One region of the Faecalimonas umbilicata genome, then DNA from elsewhere that is predicted to be linked to it. Evidence: riboswitches for the same ligand, from Rfam matches in the RefSeq annotation. Region 1 holds a riboswitch; the other holds the start of a gene.
The links. A riboswitch is a leader RNA that binds a small molecule or an ion and turns the genes downstream of it on or off. The one in region 1 is predicted to bind thiamine pyrophosphate.
Positions count from the first base shown of each region.

Region 2: linked by a shared signal. The riboswitch ahead of thiC (phosphomethylpyrimidine synthase ThiC) and the one ahead of thiT (energy-coupled thiamine transporter ThiT) in region 1 are both predicted to bind thiamine pyrophosphate.

Region 1 is NZ_AP031411.1:782,189-790,389, forward strand. Features, by position in the region: gene ACGG81_RS03810 (hypothetical protein) at 1-127, opposite strand, end outside; gene pth (aminoacyl-tRNA hydrolase) at 263-841, shown strand; gene mfd (transcription-repair coupling factor) at 863-4,204, shown strand; gene ACGG81_RS03825 (peptidyl-prolyl cis-trans isomerase) at 4,250-5,311, shown strand; gene ACGG81_RS03830 (GatB/YqeY domain-containing protein) at 5,340-5,786, shown strand; gene ACGG81_RS03835 (NfeD family protein) at 5,930-6,355, shown strand; TPP riboswitch at 6,407-6,508, shown strand; gene thiT (energy-coupled thiamine transporter ThiT) at 6,544-7,209, shown strand; gene ACGG81_RS03845 (stage V sporulation T C-terminal domain-containing protein) at 7,311-7,859, shown strand; gene ACGG81_RS03850 (TIGR04086 family membrane protein) at 7,947-8,201, shown strand, end outside.
Region 2 is NZ_AP031411.1:2,467,859-2,476,059, reverse strand. Features, by position in the region: gene ACGG81_RS11885 (ABC transporter permease) at 1-34, shown strand, start outside; gene ACGG81_RS11880 (ABC transporter ATP-binding protein) at 44-1,012, shown strand; gene ACGG81_RS11875 (ABC transporter ATP-binding protein) at 1,016-1,990, shown strand; gene ACGG81_RS11870 (MerR family transcriptional regulator) at 2,072-2,863, opposite strand; gene ACGG81_RS11865 (YitT family protein) at 2,957-3,646, shown strand; gene ACGG81_RS11860 (MerR family transcriptional regulator) at 3,676-4,077, opposite strand; gene ACGG81_RS11855 (iron-containing alcohol dehydrogenase) at 4,274-5,443, shown strand; gene ACGG81_RS11850 (D-lyxose/D-mannose family sugar isomerase) at 5,478-5,648, shown strand; TPP riboswitch at 5,677-5,782, shown strand; gene thiC (phosphomethylpyrimidine synthase ThiC) at 6,005-7,312, shown strand; gene ACGG81_RS11840 (AIM24 family protein) at 7,478-8,201, shown strand, end outside.

The DNA.
Region 1 (8,201 bases):
CCTCTTTCTTTTCAGGAAGAAACATAAAAAAGAGAAGGAGCAGAAGCAGGATGCCAAGTACAATGAAAATAGTAGTGTAGATGATTTCCTTCATGTGAAGGACGACGATTTTTGTTTTCGAACTCATATATGCCTCCTGTGAATGTATGCTTGAAAAAGAACTATGAAATAATTGTTTTAATATACTTTATGATACGGCAGAAGGAAATATGCGTGACAAACAGGGGCGTATCCTGTAAAATGGGAACGGAGGTGACAATGTATGTATATTATTATTGGATTAGGAAATCCGACAGCACAGTACGAAGGAACAAGACATAATGTCGGATTTGATGTGATAGACCGACTGGGAGAGAAATATAATATAGCTGTGGATACAAAGAAACACAAGGCATATATCGGGAAAGGTATGATCGATGGTCAGAAAGTGATCCTCGTAAAACCGCAGACCTATATGAATCTGAGTGGAGAGAGTGTGAGGGAACTTGTAGACTATTACAAAGTGGATGCAGAAGAGGAAGTTCTTGTGATTTACGATGACATCAGTCTGGATGTCGGACAACTTCGAATTCGGAAGAAAGGAAGTGCGGGAGGACACAACGGAATTAAGAATATTATCGCACATCTCGGCACACAGGTATTTCCGAGAATCAAAGTAGGAGTTGGGGAGAAGCCAAAGAATTACGATCTGGCAGATTATGTGCTGGGACACTTTTCCAAGGCAGAGAGAGCGCAGATGGAAGAAGGGTATGATCGTGCGACAGAGGCTGTCCGTCTGATTCTTGCAGGAGAAATTGATGCTGCGATGAACCAGTATAACAAAAAGCAGACGACGGTATAAAAATGAAAGGAGTAGGTGTGTATGGAAGCTCTTTTGGAGCCTTTGAGGGAACTGGCAGAGATTGAAGAGATTCAGAACGAAAAGAAAAAAGAAGCAGGATTGATTCAGATTACAGGATGTGTCGGTTCACAGAAGACACATCTGACCTGTGCACTTGGCAGCGACTGCAAGTATAAGTTGATTGTAACTTCCGGAGAATCAAAAGCAAAGCAGATGTATGAGGAGTATCGTTTCTTAAAGGAGACTGTATATTTATATCCCGCAAAAGATTTGCTGTTTTATCATGCAGATTTGCGAGGAAAACAGCTTGTCAGCAGCAGGATGGAAACAATTCAGGCACTTCTCCTTGGGGAAGGGTGTACAGTCATCACAACATTTGATGCGTTTATGGATTCTCTTTTGCCGATTGAGACGATCCGGGAGAGAATTTTTTCTCTGAAGGTAGGAGATATTATTGATTTTGAGAAAGTTCAGAAAGATCTGACGCTTCTTGGATATGAAAGGGAAGTGCAGATTGAAGGGCCGGGACAGTTTGCGGTGCGTGGGGGAATCTTAGATGTATACCCGCTCACTGAGGAGGTTCCGGTCCGCATAGAACTTTGGGATGATGAAATTGATTCGATCCGCACATTTGACGTGGAGAGTCAGAGATCGATTGAAAATCTGGAAGAGATTACAATCTATCCGGCGTCCGAGTTCATGGATGAGAAGACAAAGCGCGTTTCATTTCTAGACTACTTTCCGCGAGAAGATACGCTTTTATTTTTGGAAGAGCCGGCACGGCTGATAGAGCAGGGGGAAGCAGTCGAAGCAGAATTTATCGAGAGTATGAAGAAGCGTGTGGAGACCGGGTGTGAAGTGTCAGACGAAGAAGTGAAGCTGTTTGCACCGAAGGAGATTGCATCGAAGATGAATCAGTATCCGGGGATCGGGCTGTCGATTCTGGAAGGCAAAAGAAATCTGTTTCATGTAAAGAAAAGTATTCACCTTCAGGTAAAGGGAGTGAATCCGTACAATAATAGTTTTGAGACACTTACGAGGGATCTGGCGCGGCTGAAACGGAGCGGTTACAGAGTGATCCTTTTATCTGGATCCAGGACGAGAGCAAAGCGTCTGGCAGAAGATTTGAGAGATTATAGTTTGAGCAGCTTTTACAGTGAAGAGATGGATCGGGAAGTGCAGCCGGGAGAGATCATGGTCGCCTATGGGCATGTAGATGAGGGATACGAGTATCCACTGTTAAAGTTTATTGTAATCTCGGAGACAGATATTTTTGGGAAGAAAAAGAAGAAAAAGAAACGGAAAACTTATGAAGGACAGAAAATCCAGAGCTTCTCGGATCTGAAGGTCGGAGATTATGTCGTTCATGAGAATCACGGACTTGGAATCTATCAGGGAATTGAGAAGATTGAAGTCGATAAAGTTGCAAAAGATTATATGAAGATCTCTTATGCAGATGGAGGGAATCTTTACATTCTTGCGACACAGCTGGAACTGATCCAGAAATATGCAAGTGCCGATGCAAAAAGACCTAAGCTGAATAAGCTCGGGGGACAGGAATGGGCGAAGACGAAGACGAGAGTCCGTGGGGCAGTCAAAGAAATCGCAAAGGAACTTGTGGAATTGTACGCGGCAAGACAGAAGGAAGAAGGATATGTCTACGGAGAAGATACCATTTGGCAGCGTGAGTTTGAGGAAATGTTTCCGTTTGAGGAGACCGATGATCAGTTAAATGCGATCGAGGCAACTAAAAAAGATATGGAAAGCAAGAAGATCATGGACCGCTTAATCTGCGGGGATGTCGGATACGGGAAGACAGAAGTGGCAGTCCGCGCCGCATTTAAGGCAGTGCAGGAAAGTAAGCAGGTGGTGTACCTCGTTCCGACAACGGTGCTTGCTCAGCAGCATTATAATACGTTTGTACAGCGGATGAAGGATTTTCCGGTGAGAGTAGACCTGCTGTGCAGATTTCGGACTCCGGCACAGCAAAGAAAGACAATCGATGATGTGAGGAAAGGTCTTGTAGATATTGTGATCGGGACGCACCGCGTACTTTCAGATGATCTGAAATTTAAGGATCTTGGCCTGTTGATCATCGATGAGGAGCAGCGGTTTGGGGTACAGCACAAAGAGAAAATCAAGCAGATGAAAGAAAATGTAGACGTGCTGACACTGACAGCAACTCCGATTCCGAGAACGCTTCACATGAGTCTGATCGGAATCCGAGATATGAGCGTGTTAGAAGAGCCTCCGATGGACAGAATGCCGATCCAGACATATGTCATGGAGTACAATGACGAGATGGTACGTGAGGCGATCGAGCGGGAACTCGCAAGAGATGGACAGGTATATTATGTGTACAACAGGGTACAGGATATCGATGAAGTCGCAGACCGGATTCAGAAACTTGTGCCTGAGGCAAATGTGGCATTTGCACATGGACAGATGAGGGAACATCAGCTGGAGCGGATCATGTATGATTTTATCAACGGAGAGATCGATGTATTGATCTCGACGACGATCATTGAGACCGGGCTTGATATTTCCAACGCAAATACGATGATCATACACGATGCGGACCGGCTTGGACTTTCTCAGCTGTACCAGCTTCGCGGGCGTGTCGGGCGGTCAAACCGGATGGCATATGCTTTTTTACTCTATAAGAGGGATAAGCTGTTAAAAGAAGTGGCAGAAAAAAGGTTGTCCGCGATCCGTGAATTTACAGACCTCGGTTCTGGATTTAAGATTGCCATGAGAGATTTGGAAATACGAGGAGCGGGAAATCTTCTTGGGGCAGAGCAACATGGACATATGGAAGCAGTTGGATACGATCTGTACTGTAAAATGTTAAATGAGGCAGTGAAGCATCTGAAGGGCGAAGTAGAGGAAGAACCATATACGACAACGGTGGACCTAAATGTGGATGCATATATTCCTGCATCGTATATTCCGAATGAATATCAGAAGCTGGATATCTATAAGCGGATCGCAGGGATTGAGACAGAGGAAGAGATGGATGATATGATCGAGGAACTGATCGATCGCTTTGGAGATATTCCAAGAAAAGTTCAAAAGCTTCTGGCGATTGCGAACCTGAAAGCGATGGCACACCGACTGTATATTACGGCAGTAGAACAAAAGGGAGAAGAGTATCAATTTACCATGTTTGAGCATGCCAGAATTCGGACAGAAAAAATTCCGAAGCTTTTGGAACTGTACAAAGAAGAGTTGCATTTCAAAATGGATACGCCTCCATATTTCCTCTATCATAAGAAGAACAGAAACCGAAAAGGCAAAGAGGAAGATCCAATTGAAGTTGTGAAAAAAGTGTTAATTGATATGAAAACATTGCTAGAATCATAGTCAGAGAGTATAATGAGAGAGTTAGAAACACGAAGGAGGGCAATTATGAGAAGGACAGGAAAAAAAGCGGCAGCGCTTGCTGTGACAGCAGCACTGGCAGTTTCCGCTGCCGGCTGCGGGTCTGTCAAAGACAGCGATGTGGTAGTTACGATTGGTGGAGAAAAAGTGACTGTAGGTGTTGCCAATTTTTTTGCGCGCTATCAGCAGGCAGAATATGAAACATACTACTCAGGAGTGATGGGAGAGGACATGTGGTCTACAGAGATTTCCAAAGGGAAATCCTATGAGGAGACGGTGAAAAATCAGATCTTAGAGACACTGGAAAATATGTATGTACTCGAAGACCATATGGGCGATTACAAAGTCGAGATCACCGAGGAGGAAAAGAAGAAGATCAGTGAGGCAGCAAAAGCGTTTGATGAGGCAAACGGACTGGAAGAAAAGGGAGCTGTTTCCGGAACAACAGAAAATGTAGAGCGGATGCTGACACTTGTGACGATTCAAGAGAAAATGCAGAAGGCGATGGTCGCAGATGTGGATACAGAAGTGTCTGATGAAGAGGCGGCACAAAAGAGTATGCAGTATGTCAACCTTTCTCTGACAAAGACAAAAGAAGACGGAAGCACAGAGCAGATGACCGAGGAAGAAAAGGCAGAGGCAAAGAAAAAGGCAGAAGCATTCCAGAAAGCAGTTAAGGAAGGGGCTGACTTTGCAAAGACTGCAAAAGAGAAGGAACTGGAAGTAAAGACAATGACTTTTGACGAAGAGACGACAACTCCGGATGAGGGATTGATGACGAAGGCGAATAAACTTGGCGAAGGGGAAGTCTCAGAGGTGATCGAGACGGACAGTGGCTACTATGTGTTGAAAGTGACAAGCCTTCTTGACCGGGAAGCGACCGATGCAGAAAAAGAATCTATCGCAGAAGAGCGAAAGGAAAAACAGTACAAAGATCTGTGCGAAGAGTGGAAAAAAGATGTAAAGATTGAAGTCAATGAAAAGGTATGGGATAAGATCAGTTTCGAGAAAAAAGGGATTAAGATGAAACAGCAGGAAGAGATTCCATATGCAGAAGGATCTGACACAGATAAAAGTGACCAGAAATAATCGAAAATAGAAGAATGGAGGAGATTTGATGAGTAAGATTGAAGAAGTAAGAAGTGCGATGGTAAGTGCGATGAAGGCAGGGGACAAGGAGACGAAGGAGTCCTTATCACTGCTTTTATCTGCGCTGAAGAATAAGGTGATTGACAAAAAAGGAGATCTGACACCGGAAGAAGAGACACAGGTTATCCTAAAAGAGATCAAGCAGACAAAAGAGACGTTGGAACTTGCACCGGCAGACCGAAGTGACATTGTGGAAGAATGCCAGAAGAGAATTGCAGTGTTGGAACAGTTTGCACCAAAGATGATGTCAGAAGAAGAAATCCGCGGAGTGATCAAAGAGGTGCTTGCTTCTCTGGCGCTGGAGACACCGACAGCAAAAGACAAAGGAAAGATTATGAAAGAACTGATGCCGAAAGTAAAAGGAAAGGCAGATGGAAAGCTTGTAAATGACATCGTACTGTCTTTTCTGAACTAGTTCGGGAAAACGGAAGATCTCCCGAAAAAGCGATGAGAGAATGTGCTAAAAAAGTTCTGAAAAAGATGTAAAAAAAGATTGTTTAATTGCAACGGCTGATATAGTATAGAGGTAACAAAAAGGAGAAAGGGCGGAGGTATATGATGAGCATTGTATGGTTGGCGTTGATTGTGATTTTTCTGATCGTTGAGATCGCCACAGTAGGACTGACTTCCATCTGGCTTGCAGGAGGTGCACTGGCGGCACTGGTGGTAGAACTTCTCGGACTTGGAATCGTATGGCAGATCGCAGCTTTTCTGATCGTGACTTTTATACTGTTATATTTTACGAGACCTTGGGCGCAGAAATATTTGAATGCGAAATCAGTGAAGACAAACTATGAGAGTCTGATCGGGCAGAAAATTAAGATGACAGAGCAGGTAGATAATTTGAGTCAGACAGGGAAAGCAGTCGTCAACGGACAGGAATGGACGGTCAGAGCGGAAGCAGATGGAGACATTCTGGAACCGGGCGATTTCGGAGAGGTACTCAGGGTCGAGGGTGTAAAGCTGATCGTAAAGAAAATTTGACAAAAAAAGAAAGTATGGTACAATGCTATATGAAATGACAAATTTCATATAGCATTTTGCTAGGGGAGCCCAGGGCTGAGAAATCACATTGCGTGATGACCCTCACTACTTGAACCGGTTAGTACCGGCGGAAGGAAGCAGTACCAGAATGGTTCCTCCTGTAAAAAAATAATAAAGGAGGTTTTTTTATGTCATTTTTTGTAACAAAAGCAGATGGGGCATACAGTCTGACAACGGCAGGTTATGTGGCAGTTGCTGTGATTCTTGTGGCATTGATCGTTGTAGCTGCGCTGTTTGCAAAATGGGAGAAGAAAGAAAAAAAGAAAATTGGAACAAAACAGCTTGTCGTATGTGCGATGGCAGTTGCACTTGCGATGGTGACATCGATGTTAAAGATTTATTCTTTTCCATTTGGTGGATCGGTAACATTATTCAGCATGTTGTTTATCTGTTTCGTTGGCTATTTATATGGACCGGCGACGGGGATGCTGACTGGGGCGGCCTACGGGGTACTTCAGCTTCTGATTGAACCATATATTTATTTCCCACTTCAAGTGCTTGTAGATTATCCGCTCGCATTCGGGGCACTCGGACTTTCAGGATGTTTCAGCAAATCCAAACATGGTCTTGTAAAAGGATACTTGTTTGGCGTTCTTGCAAGATATGTATTTGCGGTAATTTCCGGATGGCTCTTTTTTGGAGAATATGCGTGGGACGGTTGGGCGGCGCTTCCATATTCGCTTGTATATAATGGATGTTATATTTTTGCAGAGGCAGCGCTTACAGTTCTCGTTTTATCGATTCCGGCAGTCTCCAAAGCGATGAAGAAAGTGAAGATAACAGCGGTCAACTAATCAATCGGATAGAATTAAAAATAAAAATGTCATAAATTCCTTCATTTTACAGATACTATTTCCAGAAATGGAAAACAAAGTAAAATGGAGGAATTTTTTATATGAAAGCAACAGGAGTCGTAAGAAGAATTGATGATCTCGGGAGGGTTGTAATTCCAAAGGAAATCCGACGGACACTCAGGATTCATGAAGGAGATCCACTTGAAATCTTTACCGATCGAGAGGGAGGTGTCATTTTAAAGAAGTATTCTCCAGTCGGAGAAATGACACCGCTTGCGATACAGTATGCGGAAAGTCTTGCCCAGGTAGCAAAATGTACTGTCTGCATCACCGATCATGAGACGGTAGTCGCAGCGGCGGGAAATGGAAAAAAAGAATTTGCGGGGAAAAGAGTCAGCGAGGCATTTCAGACCTGTCTAAGTGACAGAAAGGAGAGATGTGCAGCCAGAGGGGAGAAAGGATTTGTTTTATTGACAGAAGGGCAGAGCGCAGTCTTTACGGAGGAAATCATCAGCCCGATTGTGGCAGAGGGAGATGTGATCGGTGCGGTTGTACTTTTGATGAAAGAGGAAACAAAGAGGACGGAAGATGGAGCAGAAAAGCTTGCACTTGCAGCGGCAGCTTTTCTCGGGAAACAGATGGAATTTTAAGATGGTCATAAAACATTGTGGACGGGCATAGATTAGAGTGTACTTATTATTTGGTGCAAATACGCTTGAAATCTGGGAGGGACGACAATGGAGAAGACAATCAGACAGGAAATGAAAGTCACATGGGTGTTAAAGGCGCTGATGGCAGCTTACGTTGTGACCGGCTTACTTCTTTTGCTGCTGACGCTGCTTGTATACAAGATGGAGTTCAGTGAGGAAAAGGTGACGGCGGGGATTACAGCGATCTATGTACTGTCCACATTTGTGGGCGGACTTGTGATCGGGAAGCTTTCCAAAATGAGAAAATTTTTGTGGGGACTTGCGGTCGGAATTTTATATTTC
Region 2 (8,201 bases), 1.2 Mb from region 1:
AGATATGTTGGATTCCAAACGTTCAGAAAGATAGGGGGATATGATGGAAGATATAGTATTACAAGTAAAAGATGTCACGATTGGTGGTAAAAAATCAGGGTATTCGATTGTAGACAAAGTAAATATAGAAGTAAAAAAGCAACAGATTGTAGGGATTGTAGGAGAATCTGGCTGCGGGAAAAGCATGACAAGTTTAGCAATCATGCAGTTGATGCCGGTGAACATTGCAATAAAAGAAGGACAGATTCTATTTTCTGGTGAGGAACTAACGGCACTAAAAGAAAAAGAATTACGGAAAGTGCGAGGAAAAGATATTTCTATGATCTTTCAAGAACCAGTGCGCGCCCTGCATCCACTGCATAAAGTAGGAAAACAAATTGAAGAAAGTCTGAAGATTCATACAAATTTGTCAAAAGAGGATAGAAAAAAACAAACTATTTCCCTCATGAAATCTGTTGGAATACCAGATGCGGAAATGCGGTATGATCAATATCCACATCAGCTTTCCGGAGGGTTAAATCAAAGAATTATGATTGCTATGGCGATTGCAGCAGATCCATCCCTGATTATTGCGGATGAGCCGACAACCGCGTTAGATGTTACAATTCAAGCTCAGATTTTACAATTGCTGCGATCCTTGCGTGAAAGAAGAGGAGTATCGCTCATCTTGATTTCGCATGATTTAGCGGTGATTTGTGAAAACTGTGATTATGTATATGTGATGTATTGTGGCCAGATTGTAGAGGAAGCAGATGTAAGGACATTTTTCCAATCTCCGAAACATCCGTATACGCAGGCACTTATTCAGGCTTCTCCTGATCCAGAGAAAAAAATAGATCAATTGATGGCAATTAAAGGAACGGTTCCGTCTATCGAAAATATTCCGGAGGGATGTCGATTTGCGGAGCGATGTCCGCATAAAACAGAACGATGTACCAAAGTAGAGCCAAAATTGTATGAGCAAAATGATGGGACAAAAGTCAAATGCTTTTTATTTGAAGAGGGTAGATAATTTATGGGAAATTCATTAATCATAGCACAAAATATAAGTAAAACTTTTGTGGCAAAAGGACTGTTTAGTGCAAAAAAGGAAAATCATGTATTACATCATGTTGATTTAGAAATTTACAACAATGAAACGTTAGCTCTTGTGGGAGAATCGGGATGTGGAAAAACAACATTGGGACGAATCATTCTAGGATTAGAAAAGCCGACAGATGGAGATATACTTTTTGAGGGAGAAAATATTTTTTCTAAAAAAGAAGTAAAAAAGGAAATGCGTAAAAATATGCAGATGGTCTTTCAGGATCCTTATGCATCTTTAGATCCAAAGATGAAAGTGGAAGAAATCCTGATGGAACCGCTTTTGGCAAATAAAGTGTATGCAAATAAAAAGGAAGCAAGAAAAAAAGTAAAAGAACTATTGGAAATTGTGGGGCTTAACGAAACGCATATGAAGCGATATCCTTATCAATTTTCAGGGGGACAACGTCAGCGAATTGGGATTGCAAGGGCCTTAGCATTGGAACCGGCATTTATTGCATGCGATGAACCAGTATCTGCACTGGATGTTTCTGTACAAGCACAGATTTTGAATTTATTAAAGGAAATCCAGAAAAATCGTAATTTGAGTTTATTGTTCATTTCACATGATTTGGGAGTTGTGCGCTATATTGCGGATCGAGTTGCGATCATGTACTTGGGAAGAATCTGTGAGATTGGTTCCGTTGAAGAAGTGTATACCAATCCAAAACATCCTTATACAGAATATTTGCTCCAATCGGTTCCTAAAATGAGAGTTCCAAATGGGGACAAAGAAGATTTGCAACAATCTTTACAAGAGGCCAATGAAATCAAAGTAGAAAAAAGAGAAGATATGTGTCCATTTTATTCACGTTGTAAATATCATACAGATATTTGTAAGCAGAAATTTCCAGAACAAAAGAAAAGAAATGAAACAATATTTTTTTGCCATCATCCCTTAGCTTAGTAAGGAAACTGTATATGAGATAAAAAAGACTGGTAAACAGTGGTTGATATGATTTTACCACCGCTTATCAGTCTTAGTATTTTATTCGATAGGAAGCTGTAATTGTGTAATATATTCTGATTCATCAGAAGTTGTGTGAATGTCGATCCAAAGAATTTCCAATAAGTTACCAAGCACTTTGAAGTTGTGAGTGTGTGCATATTGGATGAGTTCTTGTCCCCAGTAGGAGCTCTGTTTATAATCCCCGCGATAAGTGACGCAAAGGTAATGACCGCCGGCAAGAATATCCTCGCCTTCTTCATCGATAAGAAAAACAGATTGATAGGAAAGCACTTTTTTATTTACGAGAGAGGGCAGAGAAATCATAGTTCCAATTTGATTACTTCCGATAATGTATAAGCGATTTTGATTTAGATTGATAAGCTGTTTGATCAGAACATCCATTTCTTCTTCATTTTTATATCCTTCGGGAAGAAGGTGGCAACGGCGAGGGGGAATATTCATTAAGCAGATTTCACCTAAAGGAAGAGATAATGCGGAATGAATGTTATGCAATCTGTGCTCTACATTTTTTTGCAGCTTTTGCAGATACTGTATTTGCTTTGCAATCGCGTCTTTTTCGTCTTCCAGCATAGAAATTGAAGACAAAACTGTATGATGGTCTAAGTATTCGCGGATTTGTTCCATTGTAAATCCAATGGAGCGTAAATCTCGGATTACATTTAATCTCCATATGTCGTGAATACTATAATAGCGATATCCAGATTCAGAACGCTGAGGTTTGATAATTCCAATTTCTTCATAATAACGTATAGAATCTACACCGATTCCATATAATTTAGAAATTTCACCAATTTTAAAAAAAATTTTCATATTTTCTATTGATCTCCTTGACTCTAGTATTATACCAGAGTTTATAATGAGTGTATAGATTCCATGATAGGTTAATAGAAAGGATTTTTTAAAATGCGTTCAGTTTGGAAGGAAATGAAATTATCATCCGTATTACTTTTACTATTGGGAAGTGCGATATTGGCATTTGGACTTTACAATATCCATTCAATGTCCAATGTGACAGAGGGCGGAATTTTAGGGTTAACACTTCTTTTAGAATATTGGTTTGGGATTTCGCCATCGGTTTCAGGATTTATACTGACGGTATTATGTTACCTTTTGGGATGGAAATTATTGGGAAAACTTTTTCTTGTATATTCTTTTATTTCTTCTATTGGATTTTCTGTTTTTTATGGGATCTTCGAACAGTTTGATCCATTATTCCCTGACATTGCCACAAAACCACTTCTGGCAGCAGTTGTAGGAGCAATATTTGTAGGTGTAAGCGTAGGATTATGTGTTCGAGTAGGTGGAGCTCCGACTGGAGATGATGCGCTTGCAATGAGTTTGGATCGAGTACTTCCGTTAGATATCCAATGGATTTATTTGATCAGTGATCTGGTGGTATTGCTTATCTCTCTTACCTACATTCCAGTAAGTAAGATCATTTATTCGCTTTTGACCGTTATTTTATCCGGACAGATTATTGGAGTTATGCAAAAGATTCCATTTAGAAAAAAGGATAAAGAGGACTCTTATTCTTTTGCTGTGGAACCAAACAGAGAGAGTTGGACAGCGGGGGATGGAGATATCAGCCAATAGACAGAAAGCATTTATTACTCCTCAGGATTTTAATCTTGAGGAGTTTCTGTATATGTTTTTAGTCGATCTTCATTTCCATCTGCGAGCGCCTGCTCGTAATACCAGCATTTGAACTGGATCATGTCGAGTACTTTTTCCAGTTTTTCAATTTTTTCTTCTACCGCTTTGCGCTGATGTAGAAATAGTTCTAAGCGCTTTTCGTAAGTGGAACTTCCTTGGGCACACCATTCCATAAATAACTTGATTTCTTTGATCTTCAGCCCAGATTTTTTCAGGCATTCGATCATCCGAAGTGCTTCCAGTTCTTTTTCGCTGAACTTACGGATGCCGGAAGTACGCTCAAGTGTCGGGAACAGACCTTCCTTGTCATAATAGCGGATGGTAGAGATGGGAAGGTGAACTAGTTTTGCGACTTGGCCAATTGTATACATATGGGTTCCTCCAATTTCATTTATCAGATCTCTTTTTTGATTTTTGAAAATAAGTATTGACCTAAAGTTAAGTTCAGGTATTATGATGAACATAACATGAATAGCGAAGAAAGTCAATGTGTGCAGAGCTGCTCAAAAGCGACAAGGGTTCTTGGATAGAGCATGCTTTGCAAAAAGTGGAAAGGAAGGAAAAATTATGTTAGGAAATTTTCAATATTGTAATCCAACAAAACTTTATTTTGGGGAACAATCCCTTACTTTTTTGAAAGAAGAATTAGAAAAATACGGACCAAAGGTGCAGCTGAGTTATGGAAGAGACTCGATTAAGAAAAACGGCATCTATGATCAGGTAATGGAACTGTTAAAAGAAGCAGGGAAAACAGTGTTTGAGGACCCAGGAGTAATGCCGAATCCGACAGTAGAAAAATTGTATGAGGGATGTAAGATCGCGAGAGAAAACGAGGTGGATCTGATTCTTGCAGTAGGGGGAGGATCGGTGTGTGATTATGCAAAGGCCGTCTCGGTATCTGCATATTGTGAGGAAGATCCATGGGAAAAATATTATGAGAGGATGGAAGAGGTAGATAATCGAATCATCCCGGTTGGATGTGTGCTGACGATGGTAGGAACTGGATCAGAGATGAATGGTGGTTCAGTCATTACAAATTCGGAGAGGAAACGGAAGATCGGTCATGTATTTGGGGAGAATGTTTTCCCGAAATTCTCCATTTTAAATCCGGTATTTACCTATACATTGCCAAAATATCAGATGGTAGCAGGAATCTATGATATTTTTAATCACATTACCGAACAATATTTTTCCGGGGAGGATGACAATACTTCAGACTATGTCATGGAGGGGCTGATGAAGTCCTTGATCCATTCTTCAAGAATTGCGGTTGTAGATCCAATGGATTATGAGGCGCGCAGCAATATTATGTGGACAGCAACATGGGCATTGAATACTATGGTGGAACAGGGAAAGACAACCGATTGGATGGTTCATATGATAGGGCAGTCAGTCGGCGCATATACAGACGCCACACATGGAATGACACTGGCTGCAGTCTCAATGGCATACTACCGTTATATTTGTCCATATGGTTTGCAGAAATTTGTGCGGTTCGCCGAGAATGTCTGGGGAATACAGGTAGAAGGAAAGAGTAAAGAGCAGATTGCAAAGGAAGGTCTGGCAAGCATGGAAAGCTGGATGCGTGAAATTGGGCTTGTCATGAATCTGCGGGAACTTGGTGTGACAGAAGAGATGATAGAGGGAATTGCAGAAGGAACATTTGTGATGGACGGGGGATATAAGATTCTTTCGCATAAAGAAATTGTCGATATTTTGAGGAAAAGCATGGAATAGACGGTGAACCCTCTGGAGGGAGGAGAGGAAAGAAATGAAACGTTCAAAAATTAGTCAATGTATAAAAGAGATGGAGAAACTTGCGAAAGAGAATGGGTTTGCATTGTCTCCATTTTGTAGCTGGACACCGAAAGACTGGGAAGACAAGTCTGAAGAATATGACGAAATCAGAAAATTTCTGGAAGATCAAAAAATTGACTTTTAGTTATTGGTGTGTTACTATTTTCTAGAAAAGTAAATAGCCGGGGAGCTTGTAGACAGGCTGAGAGGAAGGTGTGAACTTCGACCCTGATACCTGATTTGGATAATGCCAACGTAGGAAAGAATTGATTTTAAGAAGTTTGACGGAGTACCAATTGAGGTACTCTGTTTTTTTATTATATTTTATTACATAGGAAATTTCCGAGAAATGCTATGGAATAAAAAGCAGAGTCCTATGAAAAAATGCTCCGCCCAGGCATAATCCTTGAAATCCTTTTGGAGTTCTGTCATAAAAAAATTCCGGCACAGAGCAAATGAAAAATATTCTGCCGCGGGCAGAAGAAAGAAGAGGTACATCATATGTCAGAAAAATACTACACACAGATGGAAGCAGCAAGAAAGGGAATCATCACAGAGGAGATGCGGGCAGTTGCGCGGAAGGAATACCGTACAGAGGAGGAAATCCGGGATCTGGTGGCGAAAGGACAGGTGGCGATCTGCGCCAACAAAAGGCATAAATGCCTGGATCCAAATGGAGTAGGATCTATGCTTCGTACGAAGATCAATGTAAATCTGGGAGTGTCAAAAGATTGCAAAGATTATGAGGTTGAGATGGAAAAAGTCATGGCGGCGGTAAATATGGGAGCAGAGGCAATTATGGACCTTTCTTCTCATGGGAATACGCAGCCATTTCGAAGAAAACTGACACAAGAATGTCCGGCGATGATCGGAACCGTTCCGGTTTATGATAGTGTGATTCATTATAAGAGAGATCTTGCCACACTGACAGCAAAAGATTTTATTGATGTAGTAAGACTCCACGCAGAGGATGGAGTGGATTTTGTCACACTGCACTGTGGAATTACAAGAAAGACAATTGAACAGATCAAGAAGCATAAAAGAAAAATGAATATTGTATCCAGAGGCGGATCGCTTGTGTTTGCGTGGATGAGTATGACTGGAAATGAAAATCCATTTTACGAATACTTTGATGAGATTCTTGAAATCTGCCGGGAATATGATGTCACAATTTCACTTGGGGATGCATGCCGTCCGGGCTGTCTGGCCGATGCGAGTGACGTGTGTCAGATTGAAGAGTTGGTGCGCTTGGGAGAGCTGACAAAACGTGCATGGGCAAAAGATGTGCAGGTGATGGTAGAAGGCCCGGGGCATATGCCATTGGATCAGATTGAAGCAAATATGAAATTGCAGCAGACAATCTGCATGGGTGCTCCGTTTTATGTACTGGGACCGATCGTGACTGATATTGCACCGGGATATGACCATATTACAGCGGCGATCGGAGGTGCAGTAGCAGCTTCAGCAGGTGCAGCATTTCTTTGCTATGTGACACCGGCAGAACATCTGGCGCTTCCGAATGTAGAAGATGTCAAACAGGGGATCATCGCTTCCAGAATTGCAGCGCATGCCGCAGATATTGCAAAACATGTTCCGCACGCAAGAGATATTGATGATCGTATGGCGGATGCCAGAAGAACTTTTGATTGGGAGGAGCAGTGGAAGTGTTCTATGGATCCAGAAACGGCAAAACAGATTCGGGAAGACCGCAAACCGGAAATTGAAGAGAGTTGCTCTATGTGTGGAAAATTCTGTGCGGTCAGAAGTATGAATAAGGCATTGAATGGAGAGTATATCGATATTCTGTAATAAAAATTCAGAACAGTGAAAGATGATGGAGCACTTCAATGCAAGCATATAAACTGCATAAAAAATAAATGGAAAATATAAAAATATTGTATTTTTTGTACAAACACCGTATAATAAACCTACTAGCACAGATTGCAGGAAAGTGTGATAAGGAGGAAGAAAACGATGTATAGAATCTCTAATTTTACGAATAATGATGATATTAAAGTGTTAAACTCTCTTGGTCCGTTTACTGTCATAGAATATCAGCGTGATTTAAGTGTGATGCCGCACAATGCCGCGTTGGCCTATTTTTGTAATGAGATGAATGTGAGAAAGCGCCAGGTTATCTGTGATGTCAATCAGGCAAATATCACACTTCAGGCAGGAGCAATGCAGTGGACCGTAGGCAATGTCAATGCGACAACGGGAGTAAAAGGTGTGGGCGATTTCTTTGGAAAAGCAGTCAGGGGAAAAGCAACCGGGGAATCGGCAATCAAGCCGGAATATACCGGAAACGGAATTCTTGTGTTGGAACCGACTTATAAGCACATCCTACTGGTAGATTTAAAAGACTGGAATGGTTCCATCGTGTTGGATGACGGATTGTTCCTGGCATGTGATGCAAGACTGAAGCACAAAGCAGTGATGCGCTCCAATCTTTCTTCTGCTGTTGCAGGAAATGAAGGACTGTTCAATCTTGGAGTGGTAGGAGAGGGAGTGCTTTGTCTGGAAGCACCTTGTCCGAAAGAGGAGCTTGTGGAGATCACTCTCCAGGATGATGTATTGAAAGTAGATGGCAACATGGCGATCGCATGGAGCGGCAGCTTAAGTTTTACTGTAGAACGGTCAGGAAAGACACTGATAGGTTCGGCAGCTTCGGGGGAAGGACTTGTAAATGTGTATCGTG